Regions from separate parts of the Hydrogenophaga electricum genome, predicted to be linked through region 4. Evidence: predicted binding sites of a transcription regulator. Region 4 holds the regulator's gene; each other region holds the start of a gene.
What was found. The regulator FNR, encoded in region 4, switches genes on or off when oxygen is low (the NO sensors DNR and NnrR bind a similar motif). The targets are predictions, from matches to a motif close to TTGATNNNNATCAA.
Positions count from the first base shown of each region.

Region 1: a site for FNR is predicted at 2,764-2,777, ahead of QQK43_RS10660 (DUF3149 domain-containing protein). Genes of this name have one in related genera too.
Region 2: a site for FNR is predicted at 3,096-3,109, ahead of QQK43_RS07905 (OmpW/AlkL family protein). Genes of this name have one in related genera too.
Region 3: a site for FNR is predicted at 2,296-2,309, ahead of ubiM (5-demethoxyubiquinol-8 5-hydroxylase UbiM). Genes of this name have one in related genera too.

Region 1 is NZ_BSPB01000014.1:42,867-48,790, forward strand. Features, by position in the region: gene mscL (large conductance mechanosensitive channel protein MscL) at 218-631, shown strand; gene pdxA (4-hydroxythreonine-4-phosphate dehydrogenase PdxA) at 687-1,730, opposite strand; gene QQK43_RS10655 (Nif3-like dinuclear metal center hexameric protein) at 1,742-2,512, opposite strand; gene QQK43_RS10660 (DUF3149 domain-containing protein) at 2,560-2,700, opposite strand; gene QQK43_RS10665 (Do family serine endopeptidase) at 2,868-4,025, shown strand; gene tatC (twin-arginine translocase subunit TatC) at 4,080-4,871, opposite strand; gene tatB (Sec-independent protein translocase protein TatB) at 4,871-5,368, opposite strand; gene tatA (Sec-independent protein translocase subunit TatA) at 5,454-5,687, opposite strand; gene QQK43_RS10685 (histidine triad nucleotide-binding protein) at 5,784-5,924, opposite strand, start outside.
Region 2 is NZ_BSPB01000009.1:25,010-30,933, reverse strand. Features, by position in the region: gene ahcY (adenosylhomocysteinase) at 1-981, shown strand, start outside; gene QQK43_RS07920 (TlyA family RNA methyltransferase) at 1,104-1,868, shown strand; gene metF (methylenetetrahydrofolate reductase [NAD(P)H]) at 1,853-2,680, shown strand; partial or broken gene QQK43_RS07910 (septal ring lytic transglycosylase RlpA family protein) at 2,803-3,075, shown strand; gene QQK43_RS07905 (OmpW/AlkL family protein) at 3,245-3,844, shown strand; gene QQK43_RS07900 (ATP-grasp domain-containing protein) at 3,883-4,854, opposite strand; gene QQK43_RS07895 (hypothetical protein) at 4,914-5,141, shown strand; gene QQK43_RS07890 (aKG-HExxH-type peptide beta-hydroxylase) at 5,241-5,924, shown strand, end outside.
Region 3 is NZ_BSPB01000015.1:13,574-19,497, reverse strand. Features, by position in the region: gene QQK43_RS11060 (heavy metal translocating P-type ATPase) at 1-656, opposite strand, end outside; gene QQK43_RS11055 (heavy-metal-associated domain-containing protein) at 779-979, shown strand; gene cueR (Cu(I)-responsive transcriptional regulator) at 976-1,479, shown strand; gene QQK43_RS11045 (Spy/CpxP family protein refolding chaperone) at 1,608-2,216, shown strand; gene ubiM (5-demethoxyubiquinol-8 5-hydroxylase UbiM) at 2,349-3,563, shown strand; gene QQK43_RS11035 (glycosyltransferase family 32 protein) at 3,673-4,326, shown strand; gene QQK43_RS11030 (glycosyltransferase family 32 protein) at 4,332-5,021, shown strand; gene QQK43_RS11025 (bifunctional acetate--CoA ligase family protein/GNAT family N-acetyltransferase) at 5,288-5,924, shown strand, end outside.
Region 4 is NZ_BSPB01000001.1:148,318-154,241, forward strand. Features, by position in the region: gene ccoN (cytochrome-c oxidase, cbb3-type subunit I) at 1-151, shown strand, start outside; gene ccoO (cytochrome-c oxidase, cbb3-type subunit II) at 168-809, shown strand; gene QQK43_RS00700 (cbb3-type cytochrome oxidase subunit 3) at 822-959, shown strand; gene ccoP (cytochrome-c oxidase, cbb3-type subunit III) at 989-1,903, shown strand; gene ccoG (cytochrome c oxidase accessory protein CcoG) at 2,023-3,435, shown strand; gene QQK43_RS00715 (nitrogen fixation protein FixH) at 3,395-3,775, shown strand; gene QQK43_RS00720 (hypothetical protein) at 3,837-4,145, shown strand; gene fnr (fumarate/nitrate reduction transcriptional regulator Fnr) at 4,196-4,915, opposite strand; gene hemN (oxygen-independent coproporphyrinogen III oxidase) at 5,096-5,924, shown strand, end outside.

The sequences.
Region 1 (5,924 bases), on a different contig from region 4:
GGAACTTTCAATGACGTTTCGAAACGGGGCAATACCAAGGTCAACATTGCATTGTACCGAAGCCCAAAACCGCCTCCCGAACCTTTCGGGACACAGCACCAGCCAGGGTCAGCCCCTTGCCTTCGGCAAAAGAGCCCCTCCGTTAATACCAAGGTGCTCTGTGAGAAAATGAAAACAAGAGGGCTGCACGGTGCAGCCCTCGCCGCGGAGCGCGATGATGAGCATAGCGAGTGAATTCAAAGAATTCGCCCTGAAGGGCAATGTGATGGACTTGGCAGTTGGCGTCATCATTGGGGGGGCGTTTGGCAAGATCGTCAGCTCTCTGGTGGATGACGTGATCATGCCGGTGGTCAGCAAGATTTTTGGCGGGCTGGATTTTTCCAGCTACTACGTCCCTCTGGCGGGACAGGCTGCGGGCTTGCCTTTGGCCAAGGCCAAGGAAGCTGGCGCAGTGCTCGCCTACGGCAACTTCATCACCATCGCACTCAACTTCATCATCCTGGCGTTTGTCATCTTCGTGATGGTCAAGCAGGTCAACCGCCTCAAGCGCGAGACCCCTCCGCCGCCGCCAGCAGGCCCGACGGAGGAGGTGCAGTTGCTGCGAGACATCCGCGATAGCCTGCGCAAATAAACCCCTCGGACATCCATGGCCGCTGCCGGAGTCGGCAGCTTTTTTTGCGACTGCCTCAGAGCTCGCCAGGCCCAGGCGACCGGGCAGCGGTCTGCCAGGCTTCGTCAAGCGCAGCCAAAAGGCTCGCCGCACTGGCTTGACCTGTCCCTGCCAGATCGAAGGCCGTACCGTGATCAGGGCTGGTGCGAATCAGAGGCAGGCCCAACGTGGTGTTGACGCCGTGCTCCAACCCCATCAGCTTGACCGGAATGAGCCCTTGGTCGTGGTACATCGCCACCACGGCATCGAACGCCCCTTGCCGGGCCCGCATGAACACCGTATCAGGTGCATACGGACCTGACACGTTCCAGCCGCGATCCCTGCCAGCCGCGATTGCTGGCGCAATCACTTCCAGTTCCTCTCGTCCGAACAGCCCCCCCTCTCCGGCGTGGGGGTTCAGTCCAGCCACCGCAATGCGTGCCTGCGGCAGACCATGGCGCGCAAAATAGTCGGCCGTAATGCGCAACGTCTCCAACACCTGATCGAACGTCACCGCCGCTATGGCCTCCCGCAACGCCACATGGATGCTCACCAGCACGGTACGCAGTCCTGGTGCGCTGAGCATCATGCGAACCGGCATCTGTTCCAGCGGGACTCCCGCGTAAGCCGCCGACAGCGCCTGCAGCATTTCCGTGTGCCCGGGATAAGGCACACCCGCCGCATGCAACGCCTCTTTGTGGATGGGCGCGGTCACCAAAGCCCTCGCTCGCCCGGCCAGCACCTCCGTTGCCCCCCAGGCGATGCAATCCGCCGCAGCCCGCCCCGCAGAGGCAGAAATACACCCCCACGACACAGGCTCATGCAAAGTACATGTCTGCACCACCACCGGAGCCCCCACCGGCACATGCACCCACGCATTCAGATCGGACACCTCCACCCATTCCGGCTCAGCCCCCAGCAAGGCCTGCGCCCGCTTCAGAGAGGGCACATCGCCCGCCACCAGGACACGCTGGCACCATTCCGGCCGTTGCATCAAGGCCTTGGCAATGATTTCCGGCCCCACACCGGCCGGATCGCCCATGGTGAGGACGATGGGGCGGGAAGGGCGTTCGGACTGCATGCGCAACCCCTTCAGGCAGGATTGGGAATATCGATGAACACATGCTCCATGCCGAGCTCCCCGGCCACATGCGCGCCCACCGCCGGCGCCCCATAGCGCTCCGAAGCGTGATGGCCGCAGGCGACGTAGGCCACGCCGCTTTCGCGAGCGTAGTGGGCTTGTGGCTCGGATATTTCGCCCGTGATGAACAGGTCTGCGCCGGCCGCAATCGCCGCCTCGAAGTAGCCTTGCGCACCGCCGGTGCAGAGCGCCACCCGCTCCACCGGCCGGCTGGCCTCATTGGCCACCAAAGTCACCGCACGTCCCAAAGAGCCTTCGATCCGATCCGCCAAGGCCTGCGCGGTGACGGGAGCGGTGCACCCCAACCAGCCCAGCGCCTGGTCCCCGAAGCAGCCCTCCAAGCCACCGAACCGCTCCAGACCCAACCGGGCGGCCAGTTGGGCATTGTTTCCGAGCGTGGGGTGGGCATCCAGCGGAAGGTGATAGGCGAACAAACTGATGTCGTGCGCCAATAGACGGGACAGGCGTTGTTTCATCCACCCGACGACCCGGCCATCTTGCCCCCGCCAGAAAAGGCCATGGTGCACCAGAATGGCGTCGGCCCCTTCGGCGATAGCGGCATCGATCAGTGCCAGACTGGCCGTCACACCAGACACCAGCTTCCTGATCCGAGCCCGGCCCTCGACCTGGAGGCCGTTGGGACCGTAGTCGCGAAACTGGGCTGGCTGCAGCAGCGTATCGAGGGTTTGCAACAAAAGCGTGCGATCAGCGGGTGCTTGCATGCCCGCATTCTGACAGCGTGCGGGACGCACTCGCCCGCGTCGGAACCTTACCCCTCGCTGCGCGGCGCCTCATTCACCTTGCGCAGAAAAAATCGGATGAACCAGATTGCCATACCGATCATGAAAATGATGCCGGCAATGCTGAAGAGGCCGTAGTCGGTCGAGAACAGATCCACCAATGCTTTCATCGTCTTCTCTCCTTAGAGATACTGAGGGGAGCACCATTGCAAGCCATGCCCTGTTCAGGTGCGTTGATCTGCATCAATTCGCATGAACCCGTGAAACAGAATGCAGATGCAGGACAATGCGCATCACGTTTGCGTCTCTTCGCCAACAGAACTTTGCTGCGCTTCTCATGAAACGACTCTGGCTGGTCTTCGCCCAATCCGTCACCGTGCTGCTGGCAGCTTATTTTGTGGTCGCCACCTTGCGGCCCGAATGGCTCAACCGCAAGCCCTCTCTGCCCATGATCGTGCCGGTTCTGGAGTCTTCGACCCCTCCGGGAGATGGCGCCCAGGCCACGACGGCGGGATTCCGCTCGGCAGCCCAGGCCGCTTCGCCCGCCGTGGTCAGCATAAACACCAGCAAAGCCACGGAAACCAATCCTCAGACCTCTGACCCCTGGTTTCGTTTCTTTTTTGGCGACCAGGGCCAATCCCAGCGGCAAAGCGGCCTCGGTTCAGGCGTCATCGTCAGTCCCGCCGGCTACATCCTCACCAATAACCATGTGATCGAGGAAGCCGACCAGATCGAGGTTCTGCTCAATGACGGCCGACGCAGTCCCGCCCAGGTCATCGGTACCGACCCGGACACCGACTTGGCCGTGCTCAAGGTCGACCTTCAGTCGCTGCCCGTTATCACGCTGGGTGATTCGGACGCACTGGCCATCGGCGATGCTGTCCTGGCTATCGGCAACCCCTTTGGTGTGGGGCAGACCGTCACCAGCGGCATCGTCAGCGCCCTGGGACGCACGCAACTGGGCATCAACACCTTTGAGAACTTCATCCAGACCGATGCGGCCATCAACCCCGGCAACTCCGGTGGCGCACTGGTAGACACCAACGGCCACCTGATGGGCATCAATACGGCCATTTACTCCCGCTCAGGTGGATCAATGGGCATTGGGTTTGCCATCCCCACCTCCACCGCCCGCAGCGTCATGGAGGCCATCGTGCGGGACGGCCAGGTCACCCGGGGATGGATCGGCGTGGAACCCCAGGACCTCACCCCCGAACTTGCTGAGAACTTCGGTGTGCCGCCGGGTACCGGCGTCATCATCACGGGCGTGCTCCAGAACGGCCCTGCCGCACAGGCCGGACTCCGCCCGGGAGACGTCATCACCCAGGTGGCAGGCAAGTCGGTCAACAACGTCGCCCAACTGCTGTCGGCGGTCGCCGCCCTTCCGCCGGGTCAGCCGGCATCTCTGGAAGTGGTCCGCAAAGAAGGCGCGCAGCACCTGCAAGTGGTCCCGGGTAGGCGCAATCTGCCCCGGCAAACCAACGGCCAGCGCTGAAGCTTTGGGGAGGAGCGGTGTTGTGGCTCTTGCCACCGCACCGCCTGCGACGCCTTAGGAAGCTGAATCTTCGGGCGTGGCCGGTGCCTGGGTGCTCCGGACAAACCACTGCGAACCCCAGATGCCCAGCTCGTACAGCAGGCACATGGGAACGGCCAGCGCCAGCTGGGAAATCACATCGGGCGGCGTGACCACCGCCGCGATGATGAAGGCCAGCACGACAAAATAACCCCGGAATTCCTTGAGCTTTTCCACGGTGACCAGATCCATCTTGACCAGCAGCACCACCACGATCGGCACCTGGAAAGCCAGGCCAAAGGCGAGGTACAGCGACAGAATGGCCTCGACATAGGAAGCGATGTCTGGCGTGGCCGCCACGCTTTTGGGCGTGAACTGCTGAATGAAGCCGAACATCTTGTCCAAGACAAAAAACTGCACGAAGGCGATACCCATGTAAGCCAGAAGGCTGCCCACGATGATCAGAGGCACGGCAAAGCGCTTCTCATGGCTGTACAGGCCTGGCGCCACAAACGCCCATATCTGGTACATCCACCAGGGCAGCGACATCAGCAAAGCCGCCATGGCCAACACCTTGAGGGGCACAAAGAACGGCGAGAACACGCCCACCGCGATCAATTTCTCCGTGCCGGCAGGCATGTGCGACAGGATGGGTACGGCGATCAGATCGATCAGGCCACTGGGCCCAGGCCAGATCGCCAGCAATGCCATGCAAATGCCCAATCCCGCCATGCCGTAGAGCAGGCGATCACGCAACTCCATCAGGTGCTGGACAAAGGGCTGCTCGGTGCCGGCCAGTTCGTCGGCGGGTTCTTTGGAGTCGGACATCAGCGGGACGCAGAAGATGAGCGTGGGCGATAGCGCGCCACACGAGCGGCACCAGACAAGGCGCGCGTGCGCACGCCAGAACGGGCCTTGTACCACTGGGGCATGGCGGTCTGTTTGATGCGCCAGTTTTTGCCGGGGTGCTTGTAGGCCGGGTAGACCGGCGCGCCCAACGCGCTCAGGGCGTCGTCCATGCCGGAAGAAGCCTGACCATCCAGCCCAGCCGTCGCTTCCGACCACGATTTTTCAAAATCATTGACGCCACTGCTGACCGAAGTCTCGACGTCGCGAGCCGCGCTTTCGACCGACTCTTTCATCTTGCGCAGCTCGTCAAGTTCCATCGACCGATTGACTTCGGCCTTGACGTCGGCCACATACCGCTGCGCCTTGCCCAACAAGGCCCCCACAGTGCGGGCCACGCGCGGAAGCTTTTCGGGGCCGATGACGATCAGCGCCACCGCGCCAATGAGCGCGAGCTTGGAAATGCCCAGATCAATCATGCAAGATTACCCGTGGGAAAGCCGCAGCCCGGCACCAGAAACCCGGACCGCCATCGCCTCCCGGCAGGGAGGCCATCGTTTTCGGTCAGCTTTTTTGCTTGGCCTCGACATCGATCGCGGCCTTGTCGGCACGCGAAGCGTCCTGGGTGACCTGGCCGGCAGCCGGTGGTGTATCGGCACCGCCTTCTTTCATCCCGTCCTTGAAGCCCTTCACCGCCCCGCCGAGATCGGAGCCGATGTTCTTCAGCTTCTTGGTGCCAAACACCATGACCACGATCAGCAGCACGATCAACCAATGCCAGATCGAAAAGGAACCCATGTCGCTCTCCAACAATATTTGATTCAGTTCGTACCCGAACTAAGGGTACCGTTGCTGGGATTCTACGCGCCGCCCCGGAGTTCAGCGCGCACGGATTCAACCGCGCGCCCAGGGGCGGGGGCCACCCATGACATGGACGTGCAGGTGGTGGACTTCCTGCCCCCCTTCTGTGCCGGTGTTGCACACGATGCGGAACCCGCCTTCAGGATACGGGTTGCAACCCTGCTCCATGGCCAG
Region 2 (5,924 bases), on a different contig from region 4:
AAGGACATCAAGGCGCTGGGCAAGGCCAAGAGCGAGGAAGAGAAAATCTTGCACGCGGCCATCAAGGCCAAGCTCAAGCAGGACCCGACCTGGTACAGCCGCCGCCTGAAGAACATCATCGGCGTGACCGAAGAGACCACCACCGGCGTGCACCGCCTGAACGAGATGTCGGCCAAGGGCACGCTGATGCTGCGCGCCATCAACGTCAACGACTCGGTCACCAAGAGCAAGTTCGACAACCTGTACGGCTGCCGCGAGTCGCTGGTGGACGGCATCAAGCGCGCGACCGACGTGATGATTGCCGGCAAGGTGGCCGTGGTCTGCGGTTATGGCGACGTGGGCAAGGGTTCGGCCCAGGCGCTGCGTGCGCTCAGCGCCCAGGTGTGGGTGACCGAGATCGACCCCATCAACGCACTGCAGGCCGCCATGGAAGGCTACCGCGTCGTGACCATGGAGTACGCCGCCGACAAGGCCGACATCTTCGTCACGACCACCGGCAACAAGGACGTGATCCGCTACGAGCACATGGTGGCCATGAAGGACCAGGCCATCGTCTGCAACATCGGCCACTTCGACAACGAGATCGACGTTGCCTCGCTGGAGAAGAACTGCCAGTGGGAAGAGATCAAGCCGCAGGTGGACCACGTGATCTTCCCCAAGGTCGGCAAGAAGCCGGCCAAGCGCATCATCCTGCTGGCCAAGGGCCGGCTGGTGAATCTGGGCTGCGGCACCGGCCACCCCAGCTACGTGATGTCGTCCAGCTTCGCGAACCAGACCATTGCCCAGATCGAGCTGTTCACCAAGCCCAAGGACTACAAGGTCGGCCAGGTCTACGTGCTGCCCAAGCACCTGGATGAAAAGGTCGCGCGCCTTCAACTGTCCAAGCTGGGCGCCCAGCTGACCACCCTGACCAAGGAACAGGCCGCCTACATCGGCGTGCCGGTGCAAGGGCCGTACAAGCCCGACACGTACCGGTATTGATCCCCCGCGCAGCATGAGGACGCCCCTCGCGCGGCCTTCGGTGTCACCCTCCTGGGGGTGGCGCTGGTGGCCCGGTCAAGCCGGTTCCACTGCGCCCTGGCATCAGATCTCTTCATCCCATCATGCGTGCTGACCAGTTGCTGGTTGACCGTGGCCTGGCCGCATCGCGCTCGCAAGCGCAGCGGCTGATCGCGGCGGGCGTGCGCTGGCGCCTGCCCGGCGGCGACTGGAAAACGGTGACCAAGAACGGCGAGGAGCTGCGCGAAACGGTGGATCTGGAGCTGCTGGACACGGCGGAATCGCGCTTCGTCTCGCGCGGCGGACTCAAACTCGATGCGGCACTCACCCACTGCGGCATCGACGTGGCGGGCCTGCGCTGCCTCGACGTGGGGCAGAGCAGCGGTGGCTTCACCGACGGCCTGCTGCAGCGCGGTGCGGCGCACGTGGTCGGGGTGGACGTGGGCCAGGGCCAGTTGCATCCTTCGCTGCGGAACGATCCGCGCGTGATCTGCATCGAAAAGTGCAATGCGCGCGACTTGACCGCACCACAGCTGGTGGCTGCTGGCGGCGCTGCGGCCGCCGCGCCGTTCGATCTGATCGTCGGCGATCTGTCTTTCATCTCGCAGACGCTGGTCTGGCCGGCCTTGGTGCCGCTGCTCAAGGCTGGCGGGCCGGGGTTGCTGATGCTGGTCAAGCCGCAGTTCGAGTTGCAGCCTGAACACATCGGCAAAGGGGGGCTGGTGAAAAACCCCGCCAGCTACGCCCTAGTGCAGCAGCGCATGGCCCAGGCCTGTGCCGATCACGGTCTGCGCTGCCGCGACTATTTCGACAGCGCCATCACCGGTGGTGATGGCAACCGGGAGTTTTTCGTATGGGCCTGCCCCTGAGTTTTGAATTCTTTCCGCCCAAGACGCCCGAGGGCGCCGACAAGCTGCGCGCCGTGCGCCAGCAGCTGTACGCGCTCCAGCCCGAGTTCTGTTCGGTGACCTATGGCGCCGGCGGCTCCACGCAGCAAGGGACCTTCGACACCGTGAAGGCCATCCTGACCGAAGGTGTGGACGCGGCATCGCATTTTTCCTGCATTGGCGCCACCAAGACCAGCGTGCGCGATCAGCTCGCGCAGCTCAAGACCATGGGCGTGCGGCGGCTGGTGGCGCTGCGGGGCGATCTGCCCAGCGGCTATGGCATCGGTGGTGAATTTCAGTACGCCAGCGATCTGGTGGCTTTCATCCGTGCCGAAACCGGGCGCGACTTCCACATCGAAGTGGCCGCCTACCCCGAGGTGCACCCGCAGGCCCGCTCGCCCGAGGCCGACCTCAAGGCCTATGCGGCCAAGGTGAGGGCGGGCGCGGATTCCGCGATCACCCAGTATTTCTACAGTGCCGACGCCTATGCCCGTTTCGTCGACGAGGCGCGGGCGCTGGGGGCCGATGTACCGGTGGTGCCGGGGATCATGCCCATCACCAGCTCCACGCAATTGATGCGCTTTTCCGACGCGTGTGGTGCGGAGATTCCTCGCTGGATCCGCCTGCGGCTGCAGGCCTATGGCGACGACACGGCGTCCATCAAGGCCTTCGGGCTCGACGTGGTCAGCAGCCTGGTCGAACGCCTGGTGGCGCTGGGCGCTCCGGCCCTGCACTTCTACACCATGAACCAGAGCGCGGCGACCCTCGAGCTCGTGCGCCGACTGCGGGCATGACGTCCCCGGGCTGGCAACGCCGCATGTTCCTGGTGCTGGGCGTGGCGGCGCTGGCCGGCTGCAGCACACAGCGGGACGCCCTGGGCGACACCAACTGGCACCCAGGGCGGGTGCCCATCGTCCTGGCCTCCTGGTATGGCGACCGGTTTCATGGGCGGCGCACGGCCAGCGGAGAACGCTTCGACCGCGACGAACTCACGGCCGCGCACCCGACGTTGCCATTTGGCACCTGGTTGCGCGTGCGCAGTGTCGATACCGGGCGCGAAGTGGTCGTGCGCATCAACGACCGGGGGCCGAACACGGGCAACCGCGCCATCGATCTCAGCCACGCCGCTGCCGAAGCGCTGGGGGTGCGGCACCGGGGCGTGTTTCGGGTGCAGCTGCTGCCTGAGTGAAAGCGGGTTCCCCGCCAGCATTGACGTGCGTCAAAAGCGTGCAAAGAAAAACCGATGCCCCGAATCGGGGCGCCGGTCGGGTTTGATCTGACGCAAAGTTGCGCCCCATCGGGTCTTCTGTAATGGCCGCCGGGAATGTTCCCGTGACGAGGATGAAGAAGACATCATGATGAAGAAGCACATCGTTGCCGTCGCTGCCCTGGCGATGCTGTCGGCCGGCGCCGCCATGGCGCAGGACTTCAAGTCCGGAGACCTGCTGGTGCGTGCGCGTGCCGTGCACCTCGACAGTGCCAACAAGGACAGCACCGGTCTGGCGCTTTCGGTCAACAACAAGTGGCTGCCGGAAGTCGATTTCACCTACTTCCTGAGCCCGAACCTGGCGGCCGAACTGATCCTGACCGTGCCGCAGAAGCACACCCTGTCGGCGGGCAATGGCGCGCTGGACATCGGCAGCCTCAAACACCTGCCGCCGACGCTGACGGTGCAGTACCACTTCGACGCCGGCAGCTTCAAGCCGTATGTGGGTGCCGGCTTGAACTACACGCGCTTCAGCTCGGTCAAGCTGCCGGCAGGCGTCGACATCAAGCGCAACAGCACCGGCCTGGCGTTGCAGGTGGGGGTGGACGTGCCGCTGTCCCAGACCCTGTACCTGAACTTTGACGTGAAGAAGGTCAACATCGGCACCAAGGTCTCCGCCGGTGGCGCCGAAATCGGCAAGTTCAAGGTCGATCCGGTGCTGGTGGGCGTGGGCCTGGGCTGGAAGTTCTGAGCAGCACCGTCAAGGGTTGAGGGCCTTTCGCGGGGCCCTCACACCCGGGGCACCGGCCTGCGTTGATCGCGCAGACGGATCCAGCCTCGGGGGTGCGGTGGCACCTGTGCCCCGAACGCTTCGATCAGGTCGCGGCGAATGCGTTGCATGGTGGCGCTCCGGTCGGCATTCGGGTGCATCAATTCGTCGGGTGCACCACTGCCCATATGGGGGTTGGTGTTGATTTCATAGGCCTGCGGACCCGCGTCCGTGAGACCGAAATCCAGCCGGCCAAAGGTTGACCCGGCCGCGTCGAACACGCGGTGTACGAACGCCGCGTGCGGGTAGTGATCCATTTCAGTCAGCTCTTCCCGGTACTGGGCTTCGGAGGCCACACCCAGTTCCCCCACTTTGGCCATCCAGTGCCGCTGGTTGACGGTGACCGCGCGGACGATGCGGTCACCGATGCGGTAAGCCGCGTGTTTCTGAAAAGCCCCCGTCGCGCTGGGGGTGGCGGCAAAAGTGATGAAGGCCAGGTCACTGAGTGTGAAGCCTTGCGCCAGCGCTGCTTCGAGCGCCTGCTGGCAGGCAGTCCCATCGTGCAGCAATTCGGACAGCACGCCCCGGTGCCCGGCCAGTGTGCGGAGAAACACCGGAAAGCGATCCGGCCACTCCCCGGCTGCGGGCAGGTGGCAGCCAAACGTGTTGATGCCTGAGTGCTGGAGCTGTTTGAGCAGGAAGGCTCTGGGGCGAAACTGGCGGGGATCGTTGAGCACGGTCATGCCCGCAGCCACCAGGGTCTGAAACAATTCCCCCGCCACCTGGAGTTCGCTGACGGACAGACGATCAAAGTCGGTCAGGACGTAGGTGCCCACGGGGGTGCGGGCTGCAGGCAGCCACTGTTCATAGCAGAACCGCTGCACCTCGATGCCCGTCGGTGCCAGCAATGCCGGCCAAGCCTGAAACGTGTAGGCATGGTCCCGGGTGGTGACGTAAATCAGTCGACGGACGCGGTTGACGGAGGCCTGCATCGATGTAATTATGAGGCAGTGTGTCCATTTGTGTAGACACTTTGACTGGAGCGTATTCGATGAACATCAAGTTGGATGTCCGCAAGTTGCTGGGTTTCCGTCTCGACGCGGCTCGGCTGGCCCCGTCGGATGGTGTGGCCGATGTCTCGGTATCCATTGACGATGCGCAGCAACGGCAGCTGCGGGTGGGGATCAAGCGCGGGGTGAAGCAGGGTTTCAAGGTCGGTCGCAAGACGTCCCCGCTGCTGGGCCTGAAAAGGGGCGACAAGCGCGGCATGTGCGCTTGATGGGCGTTCCGGCGACGTTGGCTGGGGGCGTGCCGCACGCCGAGGTGTGACATGGGGTTTGTGCCCTCGGCTGCGCGTGGCCAACAGCTGAATCGGGGAATGCAGGCGGATCTGCTGGGCAGTCTCCTCCATCTCGCTGAGGCCGGGCCTGCTGGACTTCAGGAGGCGCTGTATCCCACCATGGAGCGCCTGTCTGCGGGGCAGTCTTTGGGGCCCGAGGCCTTCGGGCTCTATTTCCAGTTGGCCGAGCACCTGTTGCTGGACGAGCCCGAGCCCGCCTTGGCGGTGGCGCACCGGCTGGCGGCCTGCCCGGCTCGCCCCGATCCGGGCGGCGCATGGTGTGTTCGTGGCCGGGGCAGCCTGGAGGCGCGTACGCTGGATGCCATCCTGGACGCACGTCTGGGCGAAGAGGCCGATGCCTTCCATCCCTTGGGCGAGGCGGACGTACAGGCGTTTGAGGTTCTGCTCCGGGCGGGGCGCGAGCTGCTGGCCGAGGGCTTGCCGGCATTGCATGGGGAACTGACGGCCATCGTCTCGGATGTGTTGCTGGCGCAGGCGCCGCCGGGGGCCCGTTACGAGTTTGACGGGGCGTCGCATTACCAGTTCTGGGGCCTGTTGCTGCTCAACCCCCGGCATCACCGCGACCGTCTCGCCGTGGCCGAGGTGTTGGCGCACGAGTCCGGTCACAGTGTGCTGTTCGGTATGTGTCGTGAGCAGGCGCTGATCGAAAACGCCGACGACGAACTCTATCCCTCACCGTTGCGGGAAGATCCGCGCCCGATG
Region 3 (5,924 bases), on a different contig from region 4:
TGGCGCTTGGCGCGCGCTTCCAGCCATTTGCCCAGCAGCACCAGGGTGATGACCACGGCCGAGGCCTCGAAGTACAGGTGCGGCATGCTGTCGGGCGCGGCGCGCCACCACAACCAGGTCGACAGGCCCCAGGCCGCGCTGGTGCCGATGGCCACCAGCAGTTCCATGTTGCCGGTGCGGGCCTTGAGCGCGTGCCAGCCGGCCTTGTAGAAACGCGCGCCGAGCACGAACTGCACCGGCGTGGCGAGCAGGAACTGCGCCCAGGCCGGCAGCATCCAGTGTCGGCCCAGCAGATCGCCCACCATGGGCAGCACCAGGGGTGCCGACAGCAGCAGCCCGGCCAGCACGGGCAGCACGTCCACCGGCAGGCCGAACCAGCGGGGCACGTCGTCCAGGGCGCCATCGTCCAGGGCGCGGGGCTCGTACCCCGCGTCGCGCACCGCGCGGCGGAGACGGGCCAGCACTTCGGCATCGGCGGGCCCCTGGAGCACGACACGGGCCGATTCGGTGGCCAGGTTCACGGTGGCATCGCGCACGCCGGGCTGTTTGCGCAGCACTTTCTCGACCCGCGTGACGCAGGAGGCGCAGGTCATGCCGCCGATCCCCAGATCGATGGGCAGTCCTTCGGCGATGATTTCGGGTGTGGAGGCATTCATGGGAGTCAGCATAAGCTTTACCCCCATGGGAAGGTCAAGCCACCAGATGTTTCCGAACCGCCGGGCTTGACATTGACACCGTGTCAGACTTGAAGATGATGCCCTTTTCAAGGAGATTTTCCATGTCCCTCCAAACCTTCACCGTGCAAGGCATGACCTGCGGCCACTGCGAACGTGCCGTGCAGACCGCCATCAAGACCCTCGATCCGCAGGCCGAAGTTCGCATCGACCGCAGCCAGAACCTGGTCGAGGTCAACACACCCCAGTCGCGCGAGGCGGTGGCCGCGGCCATCCGCGAAGAGGGCTACACGGTCGCGGCATGACCCCGCCGCTCCGCCGCGCCGTGTCCGTTCACGACGATGCCAGCGGGCCGGTGGACAGCACATCCGGCCCGTCGGCAGACACCCCGCTGCCGGCCGTGGCCCGCTGGCCGGTGCCGATCGGCACGGCTGCCCGGTTGTCGGGCATTTCCCCCAAGATGCTGCGCCACTACGAAGCCCTGGGGCTGCTTGGTGCGGTGACCCGCACCGACGGCAACTACCGCCAGTACGGCCAGGCCGATGTGCACACGCTGCGTTTCATCCGACGCGCGCGCGACATGGGCTTCAGTCTCGACGCCATCACGGAACTGGTCGGACTCTGGCACAACCGGCGCCGCAGCAGCGCCGCCGTCAAGCGCATCGCGCAGCGCCACCACGACGAGCTGGCCCAGCGCATCGCGGCCCTGCAGGCCATGCAGCGCAGCTTGGACACGCTGCTGTGCCACTGTCCCGGCGACGACCGGCCCGACTGTCCGATCCTCGACGACCTCGGCCACGCCTGAAACGGCACAAATCTTTACACCGCAGCAGCATGCGGGTGCCTTCGCGTTTACACGTTCGCCGGACACTGAACCCACGTCGTCGCTGAAACCCGCAACGACCGGTTCTTCCACCCCATTCAGGAGCGATCATGCAACCGACTCTCACCCGATCCTTCATCGCCACCGTGCTGGCCACCACCATCGCCGGCCTGTCCGCCACCGCCATCGCCCAGGGTGCGGCCACGCAGCCCCCGGCCACGCCGGTGCCGCAAGCGGCCCAGGCCAGCCCGGACGCCAAGCCGGCGCAACCCCGCCGGGAAGCCCGCCACGCCCAGCGCGGCGAGCGCCTGCAGAAAATGGAAAAGATGCGTGCCGAGCACCAGGCCAAGCTGAAGGCCGAACTCAAGCTGGCGCCGGAACAGGAAGCCGCCTGGGCCGCATTCGTGGCCCGGACCACCCCGCAGCGACCTGCGCAACCGCCCGAGGCTCCGCAGGACTGGGCCAAGCTCACCACGCCGGAACGGCTGGACCGCATGACCGCCCTCAAGGCCGAACGCGATGCCGCTTTCACCCAGCGCATCGACGCCACCCGCAGCTTCTACGGCCAGCTCACGGCCGAACAGAAGCAGGTGTTCGACCAGCAAGCCCGCCCGTTCCACCAGGCCGGCTTCAAGGGCCACGGCCCGCAACACCGTCAGGGCCGCCACCCGGGCCACCCGGGCGAAGGTCCGGCGCCGATGCCCGCTCCCCGGAGCTGACACCGGGCCCGATCCCGCCCACCACCCCGCAGGCCCCGGTCTGCGGGGCTTTTTCATGCCTGCCCCGAGGTCGGGCAGCTTGACCTTGGTCAAGCCCCCCACCAGCATGCACCTATACAGTGCGGGCCCATCATGCATTGCGACGTACTCATCACCGGCGCCGGGCCGGCGGGTCTCAGTCTGGCCCGGGCCCTGCGAGGCAGCGGCCTTCGGGTCACCTTGGTCGAATCCCAGACGGTTGCGGCGCTGCAGGCGCCGGCCTTCGATGGCCGGGAAATCGCGCTGACCCAGCACAGCGCCGGCCTGTTGCGGCAACTGGGTATCTGGGAACACCTGGAAACGGGTGCCGTCGCCCCCTTGCGTGACGCCCTGGTGCTCAACGGCGGACCGGGCCGGCGCCAGGGCCGCATGGTCATCAGCCACCAGCTCAGCCCGCGCAGCGAACTGGGCTACCTCGTGGGCAACCACCACATCCGCCGCGCCGCCTTCGAAGCCGCGCTCGCGCCCGCCGACGACAGTGGCGCACCGCCCGAGCTCATCGACGGCCTGCAGGTCGGCCCGATCGACACCCGCGGCGACCGCTGCCAGGTCACGCTCTCGGACGGCCGCACGCTGCACACCCGCCTGCTGGTGGCGGCCGACAGCCGCCACTCCAGCACCCGCCGCGCCGTGGGCATTTCCGCGCAACTGCACGACTACGGCCGGACCATGCTGGTCTGCGCCATGACCCACGAGCAGCCCCACCACGAAACCGCCTGGGAGTGGTTCGACCACGGCCAGACCCTGGCGTTGCTGCCCATGAACCCCTGCCCGGACACCGGTCGCCCCCGCTCATCGGCGGTGCTGACCCTGCCACACCAGGCGCTGCAACCGCTGCTGACGATGGAAGCTGCCGCGTTCGGCCAGGCCATGACCGAACGCTTCCACCACCAGCTCGGCCCCATGCATCTGGCCAGCACACGCCACGCGTACCCGCTGGTGGGCGTCTGGCCAGGCGGGCTGGTGTCGCAGCGTTTTGCCGCCGTCGGCGACGCGGCGGTGGGCATGCACCCGGTCACCGCCCACGGCTTCAACCTCGGCCTGCGCAGCATCGACACCCTGGCGCGCCTGCTGCGCCAGGCCCACGCAGGCGGACGCGACATCGCCGACCCGGCGCTGCTGCGCAGCTACGAACGCACCCACCGCCACGCCAGCCGGGGCCTGTACCTGGCCACCCACGCCGTGGCCTCGCTCTACACCCGCGAAGAAGCCCCGGCACGCCTGCTGCGCCAGGCCCTGGTGGACCTGGGCGAGCGCTTCACCCCTTTCAAGCGGGCCGTTGCCGCGTCGCTGACCGGGCTGCACTGACACCGCCCTGCGTGCGGCGATCTCCGAAAAGACACCGGGCGGTTGCGGGGAAGCGCCACATGCCCTATCTTGGCGTGCCCGATTGCCGCATCGCCCGGAACCGACGTACATGCCCGACGCCATTCCCCGCATCCTTCACGTCATCACCCCCGACAAGACCCGTTTTCCCGAGATCCCGCCCGGCTGGGACCTGCGCCTCTGGGACGACACCGACGCGGCAGCCTTCATGGCCCGCCACCACCCCGGCCTGCTGCCGGCCTATGAACGGTTTCCGCGCCACATCCAGCGTCTGGATGTGCTGCGCCTGCTGCTGGTGCACGCACACGGCGGCTTCTACCTGGATTCCGACGTCACCCTGCTCCAGCCCCTGGACGACCTGCTGAGCCACGGTCTGGTCCTGGGCGTCGAGAAAGTCCTGCTGGAGCGGGAAATGCAGGTGCCGGAACACCGCCACGCGGTGCGCATCGCCAACTACCTGTTCGGCGCCCGGCCCGGCCACCCTTTCCTGTGGCAGTTCGCCCTGGCGGCACTGGCCCGACACGACCAGCCCGTGCGCACGGAGATGGACGTGCTGGAGACCACCGGCCCCGGCCACCTCACCAACTTCTTTCACGCCCACCGGCACGAGCACCCGGACCTGCACCTGCTGCCCGACCCCGGCCTGCCCTGCCCCAAACGCTGCAGTCCGCAACCGGCCTGCCACTTCGGCCCATACGCGGTGCACCGGCACGAAGGGTCCTGGCGCACCGGGTTTGCACACTGACCCGCATGGCCGCGCAGATTCCCCGGATCCTCCACCAGACGTGGAAGACCGAACAGATTCCTCCCGCCATGCAGGCCCATGCCGCGAGCTGGAAGCAGCACCATCCCGACTGGGAACACCGGCTCTGGACCGACGCGATGAACCGCGATTTCATCCGCCGCGAGGTGCCCGGCTTCCTGCCCGTCTACGACAGCTATCCACACGCCATCCAGCGCGTGGACGCTGCGCGCTATTTCATCCTGCGCCACCACGGCGGCGTGTTCGTCGATCTCGACTTCGAATGCCTGCGCAACATCGAACCCCTGCTGCTGGACCGCCAGTTCGTGGCGGGCACCGAGCCCGAGGAACATGCCCGAACCCACGGCATGGCCGCCATCGTCTCCAACGCCTTTATGGCCAGCGTTCCCGGCCATCCCCTGCTGCAGCGGGTGTGCGAACAGCTGCCCCTGGATGAAGTGCGCCACCGCCAGCGCGATGCCGGATTCAGCCATGTGCTGCACAGCACCGGGCCTTTCATGCTGACCCGGGCCTGTGAAGCCTTCGGGCCGGCCGCCGGGGTTGCCATCCTGCCGCCGGCGCTGCTCTACCCCCTGGTCAAGGAAGCCGACGGCCGCATCGGCGAGGCCCAGTTGTCATCGACCCAGCATGGGCAGGCCTACGCCCGCCACCACTACTGGGGTTCCTGGTGGCATTGACAGCGCGGCCACCGCTTGCGCACCCGGCGCTTGTGCTGGGTCAAGGCAGGCGGCCGCGTTCGCCCCTAGATTGGCCGGGGACCGCACGGACGGCCCCACACCGGTCCGGCGACCCGCCACCACGGCGCCCAGAGCCCCGCATGCCCCCCAGTTCCTTTCATCCCGCCCGCAGCGACCGCCACGACCCGGCACCACCTTCACAGCGCCGCCCACGGCCGAGCGCCCTTAACGTCCCCATCCTCGCACCCCTCGGTGCAGACTGACCCATGGACAAACACTACCTCACCCCCCTGTTCCAGCCCGACAACGTGGCCGTGTTCGCCAGCAGGGACGCGCCGGAACAGCAGACGGCGCAGGCGCGTGTGCTGGTCGAAGCCCTGACCACCCAGCGTTTTACCGGCCGGCTCGTGTTCCTGGATATCCAGGTCTCGGGCACGCTGGCCGATCTGGCCCAGACCCGCGCCGACCTGGCCATCATCGCGCTGCCCCCGGCCGAAGCGGTGCAGGCCCTGGAAGTGGCGGGCCGCATCAAGTGCAAGGCGGCGCTGGTGATCGGCAGCGGCACCCCCACCGATCTGGCCAAGGACATGCACCGCGTGGCCAAGCGCCACGGCATGCAGCTGCTGGGCCCCAACAGCCTGGGCCTGCAGCGCCCGCGCGCGGGCCTCAACGCCAGCACCGTCGGGCCACTGGCGACCCCGGGGCCGCTGGCGCTGGTGTCGCAGTCGGGTGCGCTCACGGCGTCGATCCTCGACTGGGCGAGCCAGAACGCCGTCGGCTTTTCCACCGTGGTCTCGCTCGGCCCCAACACCGCGGTCGACATCGCCCAGGTGCTCGATTTCCTGGCCAACGACCCGCAGACACACAGCATCGTGGTCTACATGGAAGGCATTGCCAACGCGC
Region 4 (5,924 bases):
GGCCACCTTCCCGTTCTACGTGATCCGTCTGCTTGGCGGCGTGCTGTACCTGACCGGCATGATCGTGATGCTCTGGAACGTGGTGATGACGGCTCTGCAAGGCCGCGCCGTGAACGCGCCCGTGATCGCCGTCAACCCTGCCCACGCCTGATCAGGAGAACAACAAAATGGCTAGCAATGAAAAGCTGACCGGCCACGCCCGGATCGAGACCAGCAACTTTCTGATGATCGTCCTGATCACCCTCGTGGTGGCTGTGGGTGGTCTGGTGGAAATCGTGCCGCTGTTCTTCCAGAAGTCGACCACGCAGCCGATCGAGGGGCTCAAGCCCTATACCGCGCTGCAGGTGGCCGGTCGTGACATCTATGTCAAGGAAGGCTGCTACAACTGCCACTCGCAGATGATTCGCCCGTTCCAGGCCGAGACGCTGCGTTATGGCCCGTACTCGGTGGCGGGTGAATTCGTCTACGACCGGCCCTTCCAGTGGGGCTCCAAGCGCACCGGTCCGGATCTGGCCCGCGTTGGTGGCCGTTACAGCGACGAATGGCACCGCTTGCATCTGCACAACCCGCGGGATGTGGTGCCGGAGTCGAACATGCCCGCCTACCCCTGGCTGGAGAAGAAGACGGTCAAGGCTGAAGGTCTGCCCAAGCGCATGGAAGTGTTGCGCATGCTGGGCGCTCCGTACACGGACGAGGAGATTGCCCAGTCGGTGGACGAGGTCAAGGGCAAGACCGAGCTGGACGCTCTGATCGCCTACTTGCAAGTGCTGGGTACCGCGCGCAGTGCGGCCAAGCTGGCTCAGCAGTGAAGGAGTGACGACATGGATATCAACGACCTTCGCAGCATCGTCACGGCGATCAGCCTGCTGACCTTCGTCGGCATTGTGGTCTGGGCCTGGTCCAAGCGAAACCAGGCCGACTTTGAAGAGGCAGCCCGGCTGCCCTTTCAGGAAGACTGAAGACCCGCCCCACGATCAAGAGAATCATCATGAGCGATTTCACCAGCGACTTCTGGCATATCTACGTCGGCGGCCTCGCCCTGGTCAGCATCATTGCCTGTGCAATCCTGCTGTGGGTCAGCGGCACCACCAAAGCTGCGACCCATGCCGACAATACCACTGGTCACGTCTGGGACGTGGACCTTAAGGAAATGAACAACCCGCTGCCCAAGTGGTGGGTCTACCTGTTCATCATCACCGTTGTGTTTGCGCTGATCTATGGTGCGTTGTACCCCATGTTCGGCAAGTTCCAGGGGGCCCTGGGCTGGTCGTCGCAGGGTCAGCATGCGACCGAGGTCAAGAAGGCCGAGGATGCCATTGCCCCGGTGTATGCCAAATTCACCGGCATGACCCCGGAGCAGATGGTGGCCGATCCTGAAGCACGGGCCATCGGTGAGCGCCTGTTCATGAACTACTGCGCGCAGTGCCATGGTTCGGACGCCCGAGGCTCCAAGAGCTTTCCCAATCTGACCGATGGTGACTGGCTGGGCGGCACGGGCCATGAGTACATCAAGACCACCATTGCCAACGGCCGTACCGGTGTGATGCCTCCCATGGCGGCAGCAGTGGGCTCGGCAGAAGATGTCCGTAATCTGGCGCACTACGTGCTGAGCCTCTCCGGCAGTCCCAACGATTCGGTCCGCGCCACGTTGGGCAAGGAGAAGTTTGCGGCCTGTGCTGCTTGCCACGGACCTGATGGCAAGGGCATGCATGCCATGGGGGCCCCCAACCTCACTGATGGCACCTGGTTGCATGGTTGGGGTGAGGATGCCATCGTCCGTGCGGTCAACAATGGTTTCACCAACCACATGCCGGCTCAATCGGCGTTGTTGAACGAGGCGCAGATCAACGTGCTCGCGTCGTATGTGTGGGGCCTGTCGACCAAACCCGGTACGGCACAGTAAGCCCTCATCGACCCCAGGCATGAGATCTCATGCCTGGGGTTTTCTTTTTTTAAAGTGCCTTTGTGAGTTCTCATCCCCCAGCAGCGAGTGCTTTGTCTCAAGAGTCTTCCGCTGACAAGGTGACGTCCCGGTCGCCCGCAGGTGGCGGTGATGAGGCCGTGCTTTCGCTTTACGTCTCCCAAAAGAAGATCCAGCCCCGGTCTGTTTTCGGTCTCTTTACCAAGTGGCGCTGGGCTTTGGTGTGGGTGACCCAGATCGTTTTTTATGGGTTGCCATGGCTGCAGTGGAATGCCCGCCAAGCGGTTCTCTTTGATCTGGAGTCCCGTCGGTTCTTCCTCTTTGGACTGGTGCTCTATCCCCAGGACTTCATCTATCTGACAGGGTTGCTGGTCATTTCAGCGCTGGCCTTGTTCCTTTTCACGGCGGTGGCGGGGCGTCTCTGGTGTGGTTATGCCTGTCCCCAGACGGTCTACACAGAAATATTCCTTTGGATAGAGAAAAGGGTGGAGGGGGAGCGCTCGGCCCGGCTGAGGCTCGACGAAGCCCCGATGTCTGTGGCCAAAGTGGGCAAGCGTGGCCTCAAGCACCTGCTCTGGCTCATCTTTTCCCTCTGGACGGGCTTTACCTTTGTCGGGTATTTCACCCCCATTCGCGAACTGGGCTCGCTGACGCTGATGGCCTCGCTGGGGCCGTGGCAGACCTTCTGGGTGTTTTTCTACGGTCTGGCGACCTATGGCAATGCGGGTTTTCTGCGTGAGCAGGTGTGCAAGTACATGTGCCCGTATGCCCGCTTCCAGAGTGCGATGTTCGATCCGGACACGATGATCGTGACCTACGACGAAGCGCGCGGTGAACCACGTGGGGCGCGCTCCAAGAAGGCTGACCCGAAAGCGCTTGGCTTGGGGTCGTGTGTCGACTGCACGCTGTGCGTGCAGGTGTGTCCGACCGGAATCGACATTCGCAAGGGTTTGCAATACGAGTGCATCGGTTGTGGTGCCTGCATTGATGTGTGCGACGAGGTCATGGACAAGGTCGGGTATCCGCGTGGCCTGATCCGGTATTCCACACAAAACGGCGTGGCACAAGGCTGGAGTCGGCAGGCGATGATCCGGCGCGCCTTCCGGCCCCGGGTGCTGGTCTATACCGCGGCATTGGGGGCTATCACGGCGGCCTTACTGGTCAGCCTTTATTTACGCACCCCGCTGAAAGTGGATGTGATCCGTGATCGTGGAGCACTGGCTCGCATGGTGGAGCAAGGGCGGATCGAGAATGTGTTCCGCTTGCAGGTCATGAACGCGACTGAACACCCTCAACGCTATTTTCTCGATGTGGACGGACTGCCGGATATCGTGATTGCGTCGGATCGGTGGGTGGATGTGCTGCCTACTGAGGTGCGTTCGGTCGCCGTTCGTGTGCAAATTCCTCCGGATGCTGCAGAGCCCGGTTCGCACCCCATTCGTTTTCTCGTGCGCTCGTCTGAGAAGCCGACCGATGCAGTCGCCGAAAAGGCTGTCTTTCTGGTTCCTCGATAAACTGAAACCTCACCACATCAACCACATGGACTGGGTCATGAACTCCCCTCAGAAAACGTCTCCTGCCTCTGCACCTATCCCTTGGTGGCGGGTCCCTCATATGTGGCTGGTATTGGGGGGGCCGATGGCTGTTGTGGTGGCAGGCATTGCCACAGCGGTGATTGCCTACAGCAACCAAGATCCTGTGCTCGACAAGGTCGAATACGAGCGGGATCTGGCCGCTGCCAAAGCACTGCAGGGAAAGGAGCGGGTGGACGCGCTTGTCAAAATGCAGCCGGCCGGACAGGCCCGCAACCATGCGGCATCCCCCGTGGTGCCCGGTGAGGCGCCTAAGCGCTGAGCCTTTCGGGGGCGAGCCCGTCGACCCCGAATCTCGACTTCGTGCGTAGAGGAGACCGACGATGAAAGCGCAGCGATGGATGTGGGTAGGGTGGCCGTCATTTCTGGCCGCCGCCGTGCTGGAAATGCTGGTGTTTGCCATGGTGGATCCGCACGACCTGCACTGGTTTGGTGAACCTTTGGCGTTGTCCCGGCAAGCGGTCTATACCCTGGCCTTTTTTGGCTTCTGGGCCATCACGCTGACGTCGAGTGCGCTGACCACATTGCTCGCCATGTCGCCGCTGGAGGTGAACCGTTGTCCTGTGCCGGAGGACCAGCGGCCCGAAGGCTGTGTCCGCCACCCGCATGCAGGGGATCCGACACAGTCATAAAAAAGCCCCTCGGTGCACCGAAGGGCTTGGTGTGAGATGTCAGATGCCAGTCAGCGGCAGGTGCCTGGATTGACGATCAACCTCAGGCCGTCGGTGTTCTTGATGTGCACATAGCGCTGCTTGACGTCGATGATGCCTTCGTCGACGAATTTCGAAAACGTGCGGCTGACCGTTTCGAGCTTCATGCCCAAGTAGCTACCGATCTCTTCTCGCGTCATGCGCAGGATGAGCTCGGACTGCGAGAAGCCGCGTGCATGCAGGCGCTGCACCAGGTTCAGCAGAAAGGCCGCCAGTCGCTCCTCGGCACGCATGCTGCCCAGCAGCAGCATGACCGAGTGATCGCGCACGATCTCGCGGCTCATGATCTTGTGCACATGGTGCTGCAAGGTCGTGAATTCGCGTGAGAGTTCTTCGACCTGATCAAAAGGCATCACACAGACCTCGGCATCCTCCAGGGCGATTGCATCGCAGGAGTGGCGGTCGCTCACGATGCCGTCCAGACCGATGATCTCGCCAGTCATCTGGAAGCCAGTGACCTGATCGCGGCCATCGGCCGTGGTGACGCAGGTCTTGAAAAACCCCGAGCGGACCGCGTAGAGGGAGGTGAACTTGTCACCCACATTGAAGAGGGCTGTTCCCCGCTTGATGCGTCGACGGGTGGAAACCACACTGTCGAGTTTGCTCATCTCGTCTGTACTCAGGCCCATGGGCAGACACAGCTCGCGGAGGTTGCAACTCGAACAGGCGACTTTGATGCTTTGGACGTCCATAAATCTTCCGCCAATTGGCGCTCGAAGCTTAACCCATGGATGGGAGGGTGTCGAGAAATCCCAGTGCCATCAAGGCGTTGGGTGTGGGGATAACCCCGTACGCGCGGTCTCTTTTGACCAAGATCAAGGGCCCCGCCAACCCACTGAGGCACATTGGAACGCCCAAGTGGAGAACTGCCAGTGAGTCACGCCATATCCGACGAATTGCTCAAGCGATTCGACATTCCAGGTCCCCGATACACCTCGTATCCGACCGCCGACCGCTTCGTGGAGGCGTTCACCGAGGCAGATTACGTCAGGGCTCTTGAACAGCGTCGAGCAGGCTCGTTGGCGTTGCCGCTGTCACTGTATGTGCATGTCCCGTTCTGCGAGTCGGTGTGCTACTACTGTGCCTGCAACAAGGTCATCACCAAACACCATGAGCGTGCTGCCGAGTATCTGCGCTACTTGACCCGCGAAGTCGAACTGCAGGTTCAGCATTTTGGCAAAGGGCACAACGTTTCACAGTTGCATCTGGGGGGCGGTACCCCTACCTTCCTGTCCGATCCGGAGCTGGAAGATTTGATGACCATGCTGCGCCGCAATTTCACGCTGGTGCCCGGTGGGGAGTACTCGATCGAGGTGGATCCGCGTACCGTTACCAGCCAGCGCTTGCAGACACTGGCACGCCTGGGCTTCAACCGCCTGAGCTTCGGGGTGCAGGACTTCGATCCGGCCGTGCAGAAGGCGGTGCATCGCGTGCAGCCCGCAGAGCAGGTGTTTGCATTGGTCGATACTGCCCGCAAGATCGGGTTCGAGTCGGTCAATGTGGACCTGATTTACGGTCTGCCGCTGCAGACACCGGAATCGTTTGCTCGAACGCTTGCCCAGGTTAACGAGCTGCGCCCTGACCGCATTGCGTTGTACGCATACGCCCATCTGCCCACGCGCTTCAAACCTCAGCGGCGCATCGTCGCGGCCGAGTTGCCCAGCCCGGGAGACAAACTGTCCATGCTGTCGATGTCGCTCG